4 regions of the Cobetia sp. AM6 genome follow, and region 1 is predicted to be linked to each of the others. Evidence: predicted binding sites of a transcription regulator. Region 1 holds the regulator's gene; each other region holds the start of a gene.
The links. Region 1 encodes sigma-54, which starts transcription at its own class of promoters, with help from an activator protein. Its sites were predicted from a motif close to TGGCACNNNNNTTGCTNT; they were not measured.
Positions count from the first base shown of each region.

Region 1 (2,202 bases):
CAACAGGCTTGACGGCCACCGTCTGGCGATGTTTTCGCACCCTTGCCAGTGGCGTCAGATGTCGTGAGCGTCTGTACCGACAATGCCCAAGCTTTGCGCAAAGATCAACGCTGCGCTGCATCGTGGCTCAGTGCTTGTCTTCAACTCAGTGAGGGGTAACGGAGTGGACTTCAAGGGCACGTCTGGTGGGTGGTGCGTGAAAGACGCGCAAGAAGGCGGGTTTTCGTCGCCAATCCCTGCATGTACGTCGCCTTTCAGGCGCTTCGATTGAGTGGAGCAAGCGGCGTTTTGGGAGGTTGTCCGGGTGTCATCCAGGTGCAATACGCGCAAAAGTGACTTTAAAAACATGCGATTGACGGTGAATGACGCTGCCGGAACGGCGGTTTTTTACCGTCATCCTGCGCGCCGTCATGGCCCATGACGGGCAATTGACGAGCGGTTGACGGGATGACAGAGCGCGCGACAGGCGCACCGCTGCCCGCGAAGTCAGAGGCTGATGAGCGGAAAATCCAGCGCTTGAGGTTGGCGGCGGCTGCCATTGTGGAGGTGAGAGCAGGGCATGGCAGCCGCAGGTGACGGGTCAGGCCAGACGCTTGCGCTCGCTGGAGGACGGGATGCCCATCGCTTCGCGATACTTGGCCACGGTACGGCGTGCGACCTCGATGCCATCGCTGGCGAGCAGATCGACCAGCCGTGAGTCGGAGAGAGGCTTGCGGGCCGGCTCTTCCGCGATCAGCTTGCGGATGCGGGCACGAATGGCGGTGCTTGAGTGGGCGTCGCCACTGCCGCTGCCACCGACCTGGCTCGAGAAGAAGAACTTGAGCTCGAAGACGCCGCGCGGGGTGTGGATGTACTTCTGGGTCGTGACCCGCGAGATGGTCGATTCGTGCATCTCGACCACTTCGGCGATGTTGGCCAGAATCAGCGGCTTCATGCCTTCCTCGCCTTGCTCGAGGAAGTCGATCTGGCGCGCCATGATCTCGCGGCCGACCTTGAGCAGGGTGTCATTGCGCGATGACAGGCTCTTCATCAGCCAGCGGGCTTCCTGCAGGTTGTCCTTGAGGAAGGTATTGTCGGCGGACTTGTCGGCACGCTTGATCAGCGCGGCGTATTCCGGCTGGATGCGCAGCTTGGGTAGCGCTTCCGGGTTGAGCTCGACCTGCCAGCCGTGGCGGGTATGGCGCACCAGCAGATCAGGGATCACGTAATCGCTGGCGGGCTCGCCCCAGGCGGATGCCGGGCGCGGGTCGAGCGCGCGCACCAGGCGAATGACGTGGTCCAGCTCGTCATCATCAAGGCTCAGGCGGCGCTTGAGCAGCTTGCGGTCATCGTTGCCCAGTGCCTCGAGGAATTGACGTACCAGGCGGCGCGCCTGCGCCAGCAGCGGCAGATCATCCGGCAGCAGTGCCAGTTGCAGCAGCAGGCATTCGCGCAGATCACGGGCGAAGACGCCGGTCGGGTCGAACTGCTGCAGACGCAACAATACCTGCTCGAGCTCGGAGGCCTTGAGGCCGGGCAGGCCCTGGCCGCGCAGGCCATCGACCAGCTCATCGAGTGACAGACTCAGATAGCCGGCACCGTCGACGGCATCGATCAGGCTCTCCGCCATCTGGCGTTCACGGCCATCGAGGTCGGTCATCGCCAGCTGCCAGCGCAGGTGGTCCTGCAGGCTCTCGACACTGGTATTGCGATCGAAGTCCGGCCCTTCTTCACTCCCGCTGCCACTGCCGGAGCTGGTCAGGCTACCGGCGTGGTCCTGGTAGAGGTCCGACCAGTCACTGTCGAGGGGGTATTCCTCGGGAATCTCGCTCGAGGAGTCGGCAGTGGAGATCTCGCTCGAATCCTGTGTCTCGACGACATCCAGCGACTCGTAGTCCTCGTCGAGCTCCAACATGGGGTTGGACTCGAGGGCTTGCTGAATCTCCTGACGCAGGTCGAGCGTCGACAGCTGCAGCAGCTGGATCGCTTGCTGGAGCTGCGGCGTCATGGTCAGCGAGGTGCCGAGGCGGAGTTGCAGGGTGGGTTTCATGGAGTCAGTCAATTCACGGCAAAGGAACGTGCTTACTACGCTATACCGTGACTCGGGGCACTGACAAGAGGTTGTCGTGAATATTCAAGCAACTTGCATGCCATGTTTCCACCAAGGTGGTATGGACGTCATGCATGCGTCTGATGTCAGACATGAAAAAGCCGCTACGCGAT
Region 1 is NZ_AP021868.1:836,853-839,054, forward strand. It holds gene CLAM6_RS03560 (RNA polymerase factor sigma-54) at 581-2,029, opposite strand.

Region 2 (2,202 bases), 950 kb from region 1:
TCGTTCGATCTACAGGCGGCCCAGGTCTATCGTCACGTCGATGCCAACGGCAACGTGGTCTTCAGTGATCAGCCTGCGGGCGGCAGCAAGGTGCAGCTGACGCCGCTCAGCGTGGTGCCGTCGACGGAATCCCTGCCGCCGCGACGCAGCACGCCGTCGCGCGTGAGTTCTTCCTCATCCAGCGAGAGTACCCGCACCCGGGCGCCTGCGGTGGATGTGGCCTTCCGTGGCTATACCACCTTCACCATCCAGAGCCCGTCCAACGAGGAAACGCTGCAGACCGGGCAGGCGGGCAATCTGGCGGTGCGCCTGGGAATCGAGCCCAAGCTGCGCCCGGAAGACAAGGTGCGCGTGACCGTGGACGGTGCGCCGTCTCAATCCGCCATGCACAGCACCGTCTTCATGGTGCCGGCGCTGGAGCGTGGCAAGCATGTCATCCAGGCGGAGCTGCTGGATTCCACCGGCCGCGTGCGCCAGACCAGCGAGCCGAAGGTGGTCTATGTGCAGCGCGCCAGCGTCAATCTGCCTCGCAACCCCAACAACCCTGCCAACGCTGGCGGTGGTTAGCAGCGTCTGGGCGGCCTTTTTCTTCGCGCCTTTCTCCTTCGCTGACAGGCCGCCTTCGGGCGGCTTTTTCGTGTCTGGGCCAGTCGATGTCGGGCCGCCTGGCGGTGAAGTGAGGCAACGCGGATTCGAGCGCGATTTTCCGCCTGCACCATTTTGGTGCCAATATGAGGGGCCAGAAATGGTTGCACAGCATCGGACGCCGTGTTCTCGGTGCCTGCACCAGACTGGCGCGGTTATTGCAGAACAGGGAGACGTACTGCAGATGGCGAACAAACCCATGCATCAACGACTGCTCGAACACCTGAACACTGCCGTGGTGGTGCTGGACTCACAGCTGCAGATGGTCTGGATGAATCCCGCCGCGGAGACGCTGCTGGCGGTGAGTCTGGTGCGTGTGAAGGGCAGTACGCCCGACAACATGACCGGGCTGGATGACACCCTGATCAATGTGCTGCGCAAGGCGCTGGAGGAGCAGCACCCCTACACCCAGCGTGAGGCCGAGATCATCAACGCGGCCCATGAAGCGCTGACGGTGGATTTCACCGCGACGCCCATCAGCGCCAATGAACTGCTGGTCGAGATAGAACCGCGTGACCGCCTGATGCAGATCTCGCGCGAAGAAGCGCTGATCGCCCGCCAGGAGGCGGTCAAGGTGCTGACGCGTGGTCTCGCGCATGAGGTCAAGAATCCGCTCGGCGGCATTCGTGGTGCCGCCCAGCTGCTCGAACGTGATCTGCCCGAACCGCAGATGGTGGAGTTCACGCGCATCATCATCGAGGAGGTGGACCGTCTGCGTGATCTGGTCGATCGCATGCTCGGGCCGAACCGGCCGCCGTTGCAGGCGCCGGTCAATGTGCATGCGGTGACCGAGCGGGTGCGGGCCTTGCTGCAGGCGGAAGGCAGCGCCATCACCTTGAGCGCCGACTACGACCCGAGCCTGCCGGAGGTGATCGGCGATGAAGGACAGCTGATCCAGGCGGTGCTCAACATCGCGCGCAATGCCACCCAGGCCCTCAATGAGCAGCCACAGCCCGATTCACCGCAGCCTGACGCCGCCCCCTACGAGATCACGCTGCGGACCCGCGCTCGCCGGCAGTTCACGCTGGGCCATGAGCGCCACCGGCTGGTCTGCGAGCTGGCGATCATCGACAACGGCCCCGGCATCCCGGAGAGCCTGCGCGAGACGCTGTTCTACCCGATGGTCTCGGGGCGCGCCGAAGGCTCAGGGCTCGGGCTGTCGATCGCCCAGGGCATCCTGCACCAGCATCAGGGGTTGATCGAGTGTGACTCGCGCCCCGGCCATACCGAATTCCGATTACTCATTCCGCTAGCCGGCACTTCTGGAGATCACACATGAGCGAGACTGCCCGCGTCTGTATCGTCGATGACGACCGTGCCATTCGCTGGGTGCTGGAGCGCGCTCTGGCACAACCCGACCTCGAGGTGGAAACCTTCGAGCGTGCCGATCAGGCCGAAGCCAGCATCATGCGTCAGTGCCCGGATGTCCTGATCACCGATATCCGCATGCCCGGAACCGATGGTCTCGACCTGATGGCGCGCGTGCGCGAGAAGTACCCGGACCTGCCCGTCATCGTGATGACGGCGCATTCCGACCTCGACAGCGCCGTGGCCTCC
Region 2 is NZ_AP021868.1:4,116,092-4,118,293, reverse strand. It holds gene CLAM6_RS17240 (DUF4124 domain-containing protein) at 1-567, shown strand, start outside; gene glnL (nitrogen regulation protein NR(II)) at 830-1,924, shown strand; gene ntrC (nitrogen regulation protein NR(I)) at 1,921-2,202, shown strand, end outside.
Region 2: glnL (nitrogen regulation protein NR(II)) is a predicted target of sigma-54. The motif match lies at 793-810, and genes of this name have one in related genera.

Region 3 (2,202 bases), 360 kb from region 1:
TCACCAGCGGCATCAGCATCTGGGTGGTGCCGCCGCCCAGGTTGCCCCAGCCCGCGGTGGTGGCGTTGGCGGTGCCGACCACGTTGGGGCCGAACATCACGGAGGTGTGGTACTGGGTGATGACGAAGGAAGCGCCGATGGCACCGATGGCCAGACGGGCCAGAAAGAAGGATTCGAAGCTGTCGGCGAAGCCGATGCACATCACCGGCAGCGAGCCGAGGCACAAGAGCCAGGTGTAGGCCTTGCGTGGCCCGATGCGATCACACAGCACGCCGATGGCGAGGCGCACGATCACCGTGATGGCGACGGAGGCGATGATGGTGTTGCCGATCTGGGTCTTGGTCAGGCCGAGGTCGTCACGTACCACGGCCATCAGCGGCGCGATGCCGAACCAGCCGAAGAAGCAGACGTGGAAGGCGAACCACGACATGTGGAAAGCGCGCATTTGCGGGGTGTTGAAGCTGAACAGCCGGATGCGGCTGGCCTTGTTGCGGATATCCATGAGTGGGCTCCTGATTCAGCGTCGGTGCCGGGCACGAAGTCAGGTGTGCTCGGCGAGTGGTCGAACGGCTGTGAATGAACGACAGCAAGGGCGCCTCGTCATTGAGGGGCCTGGTTCGACGCACTCGTACTCCGAAGAGCCTGGTCCACGTCATGGATAGCGATGGCAGCAGTCGGTGATGCCATGGTTGCCGGCAGCAGAGCGTCTGTGCGGCAAGTGACAGGAACAAAGCAAGTAGCGCGCCAGTTGCGGGGGTGTGGGCGGGACAAGTCCCAGAAGATCAATGGCTTGGCGAGGACAATAGGTTGGCACGTGCAGGCGGTGTCTAGGGCTGGGTGCGCGCTGGCGGTGCGTCAGCAAGGCGCGAGGTACCAGTCTGGCGCACGAAGATGGCGCTGGGAGGGTCGGCAAGGCGCATGCCTCATTGCAGTGCAGCGACGCTTTCGGCTCGGCCGCTCTGAAGGCCTTTAACCGCAGGGTTGCACCAGATTGCGGCACGAATCCTGCTTGGGTGTACGGCAAGTCTCATGCCCGACCCAAGGAAACCTGACATGCCCGTGACCGTGCTGATCGTCGATGTCCGCAGTGAGCGCTCCGCCGCGCTGGAGCAGGCGCTATTGAGCGCCGGCTTCGAGGTGGCGCTGCGCGTTGACGAGCACGAGGACCTGCACGCGCTGGTCGAGCAGCATCAGCCCGATGCGGTGATCATCGACGCCGACCTGCCCAGCCGCGACACCCTGGAGCATCTCGGCCAGCTGGGGCGACGCTATCCCAAGCCGATGATCATGCTGGCCAGTGAAGATGCCCCGGACCTCGTGCGTGAGGCGGCAGGCGCCGGTGTCTCGGCCTATGTGGTGGACCACGTTATACCAGCGATGGTGCGCAGCATGGTCGAGGTCGCCATCACCAGCTTCGAGGCGCACCGTGCGCTCAAGGGGGAGCTCAACCGTACCCAGACCACATTGGTGCAGCGGCGCAGCGTCGATCGCGCCAAGGCCGTGGTGATGGAGACGCGCGGGCTCAGTGAAGATGCCGCCTACCAATACCTGCGCAAGACCGCCATGAACCGGCGCCTGGCCCTGCATGAGCTGGCCGATGAGCTGCTCAAGGCCGCGCGTCGGCGCTGAGCCGGTCGCCGTACTGTCCTTCTCTCTCGATCGTTCAAGAGGTGTGCGTGATGCCCACAGATGTACCCCTGAATGGCCATCAGCTGACGCTGGGCCTGATGCCACTCAATGATGCCGCGCCCTTCGTGGTCGCTGAGCAGTTGGGGCTTTTCCGCGAGGAAGGGCTGGCGGTGACACTCAAGTGGCAACCTTCGTGGGCGGCGTTGCGTGATGACCTGCAGACCGGCGTGTTGCAGGGCGCGCAGATGTTGGCGCTGATGCCGCTGACCTCCACCCTGGGCCTGGATGGCCGCGCCACGCCGGTGATCAGTGCCATGACGCTCAATCTGGGCGGCAACTCCATCACGCTGTCGCGCGCGCTGATGGCCGCCCTCGGCGAGGACGGCCACGACCTCTCCAGTCCGTTGCAGGTCGCGAAGGCGCTGGCGGCGCATATGCGCGAGCGCAAGCAGCGCGGTGAGCCGCTGCTCAAGCTGGCCAGCGTGCATCCGTTCTCTTCGCATCGCTATCTGTTGCGCTACTGGCTGGCGGCGGGCGGCATCAATCCGGACCGCGACGTCGAGATGCGCGCCG
Region 3 is NZ_AP021868.1:474,154-476,355, forward strand. It holds gene CLAM6_RS02165 (NarK family nitrate/nitrite MFS transporter) at 1-502, opposite strand, end outside; gene CLAM6_RS02170 (ANTAR domain-containing response regulator) at 1,054-1,629, shown strand; gene CLAM6_RS02175 (CmpA/NrtA family ABC transporter substrate-binding protein) at 1,680-2,202, shown strand, end outside.
Region 3: CLAM6_RS02170 (ANTAR domain-containing response regulator) is a predicted target of sigma-54. The motif match lies at 995-1,012, and genes of this name have one in related genera.

Region 4 (2,202 bases), 770 kb from region 1:
CCGCGCATCAGCGAACCGGCGGGGCGTACTGGACGCCGCCATCGGTCCACAGTGCGTTCAAGCCGCGCTCGATCCCCAGTGCGGAACCGGTACCGACGTTGCGCTCGAACATCTGACCGTAGTTACCGACCTGCTTGATGACCTGATAGGCCCAGTCAGCCGGCAGCCCCATGGCTTCCCCGTAGTTGCCATCAGCACCGACCAGGCGCGCGACGTTCGGGTTGGTGTCCGACTTCTTCTCTTCGATGTTGTCGGAGCTCAGCCCCATCTCTTCGGCGTTGATCTGGGCGAACAGGGTCCATTTGACGATGTTGAACCACTGGTCATCGCCCTGACGGACGACGGGGCCCAGCGGTTCCTTGGAGATGACTTCCGGCAGTACCATCGCGGATGCCGGATCGGAGAGCTTGATACGCAGCGCGTAGAGCTGGGATTGGTCGGAGGTCAGGACGTCACAACGACCGGCTTCGAAGCCCTTGACGGTCTGGTCAGAGGTATCGAAGACGACCGGCTCGAAGGACATGTCGTTCAGGCGGAAATAGTCCGCCAGGTTGAGCTCGGTGGTGGTGCCGGACTGGATGCAGACGGCTGCCCCGTCCAGCTCCTTGGCACTGGAGACGCCCAGGTCCTTGCTGACCATGAAGCCCTGGCCGTCGTAATAGTTCACGCCAGCGAAGTTGAGGCCCAGTGAGGTGTCACGGGTCGCCGTCCAGGTGGTGTTGCGGGACAGGACATCAATCTCGCCGGACTGCAGCGCGGTGAAACGCTCCTTGGCCGTCAGCGGTACATAGCGCACCTTGCTGGCATCGCCCAGCACGGCTGCCGCGACGCCGCGGCAGACGTCGACATCGAGGCCCTGCCAGTTACCGGCGTCATCCGGTGCCGAGAAGCCCGGCAAGCCGGTGCTGACGCCACACTGGACAAAGCCCTTTTCCTTGACGCTATCCAGGGTCGCGGCACTGGCGCCTGTCGCCATGGAGGCGGCCAGGACAGCGGCGCTAGCGATCAGCAGTGGCTTCTTGTTGTTATGCATCGTGATTCCCTCGCGAAAGTCTGGAGTCCGCTCGATCAGCCTCGAGTCAGAAGTGGTGCAATGCATTGCATGGCACCTACCGACAATAGCAAGCCGCGTTCCAATTTCCGCCTATCGCGTGATCCGCTGCGTTCAACGCTGAAAAAAGCGCTAAAACCCAGTGATATAGGCCAAAGCCTCGGGGTGGGGCGGCGGATCATTCCGCGCGATTGCCGCGCAGTTAGGCTCATGGCGAGACCAGTTCGCCTCATATCGGTGCAAAATAAAAACGGCCGTTTCATTGCGAAACGGCCGTTGGCGGTGCAGCGATGTGGCGCGAGTGGCAGATTGCGACCAATGTCTCGGTCTGCCTGACTCAACGCTTGTTCATCCCATCAGGCACGTTTTCGTGCCTGATGGGACTCCCTTGCCACCGCAAGGTGCATGCAGATCACTTCTCCAGCAGGCGCTGCATGAAGGGCGGCAGCACCAGGGCGGCGCGATGGCCTTCGACGGTATAGAAGTCACGCGCGAAGGTGGCGGCAGCGGCATCTTCCTCGCGGAAGGACTTCACGTCACAGCTCTTGCCCGCCAGGGTGCAGCTCCACCAGCCGGACGGATACACCGGCTGCGGGAACGGCAGGGTCGCGACGCTATCAAAGCCCGCTTCGCCCATGTCGTTGCGCAGGTCCTTGATGATGGAATCGGTGTGATAGAGCGGGGACTCGCTCTGCTGCACCATCAGGCCGCCCTGCTTGAGGATACGATGGCAGCGCTTGAGGAAGTCGGTCTTGAACAGACCTTCCGCCGGGCCGACCGGGTCGGTGGAATCGACGATCAGCACGTCGATGCTCTCGTCCGGGCAGTTGTCGACCCACTTGACACCATCCTCGAACAGCAGCTCGGCACGCGGGTCGTCATTGGACTCGACCAGCGCCGGGAAGAATTGCTCGGAGGCACGCGTGACCGCCGGATCGATATCGATCTGGGTGACCTTCTCCACGCCCGGGTGCTTGAGCACCTCACGCAGGGTGCCGCAATCGCCACCGCCGATGATGACGACACGCTTGGGGTCTGCATGAGCGAACAGCGCCGGGTGCGACATCATCTCGTGATAGAGGAAGTTGTCACGGTCAGTCAGCATCACGCAGCCGTCCAGCACCATCAGGTTGCCGTAGGTCTCGGTGGCA
Region 4 is NZ_AP021868.1:62,719-64,920, reverse strand. It holds gene CLAM6_RS00285 (amino acid ABC transporter substrate-binding protein) at 8-1,033, opposite strand; gene speE (polyamine aminopropyltransferase) at 1,464-2,202, opposite strand, start outside.
Region 4: CLAM6_RS00285 (amino acid ABC transporter substrate-binding protein) is a predicted target of sigma-54. The motif match lies at 1,119-1,136, and genes of this name have one in related genera.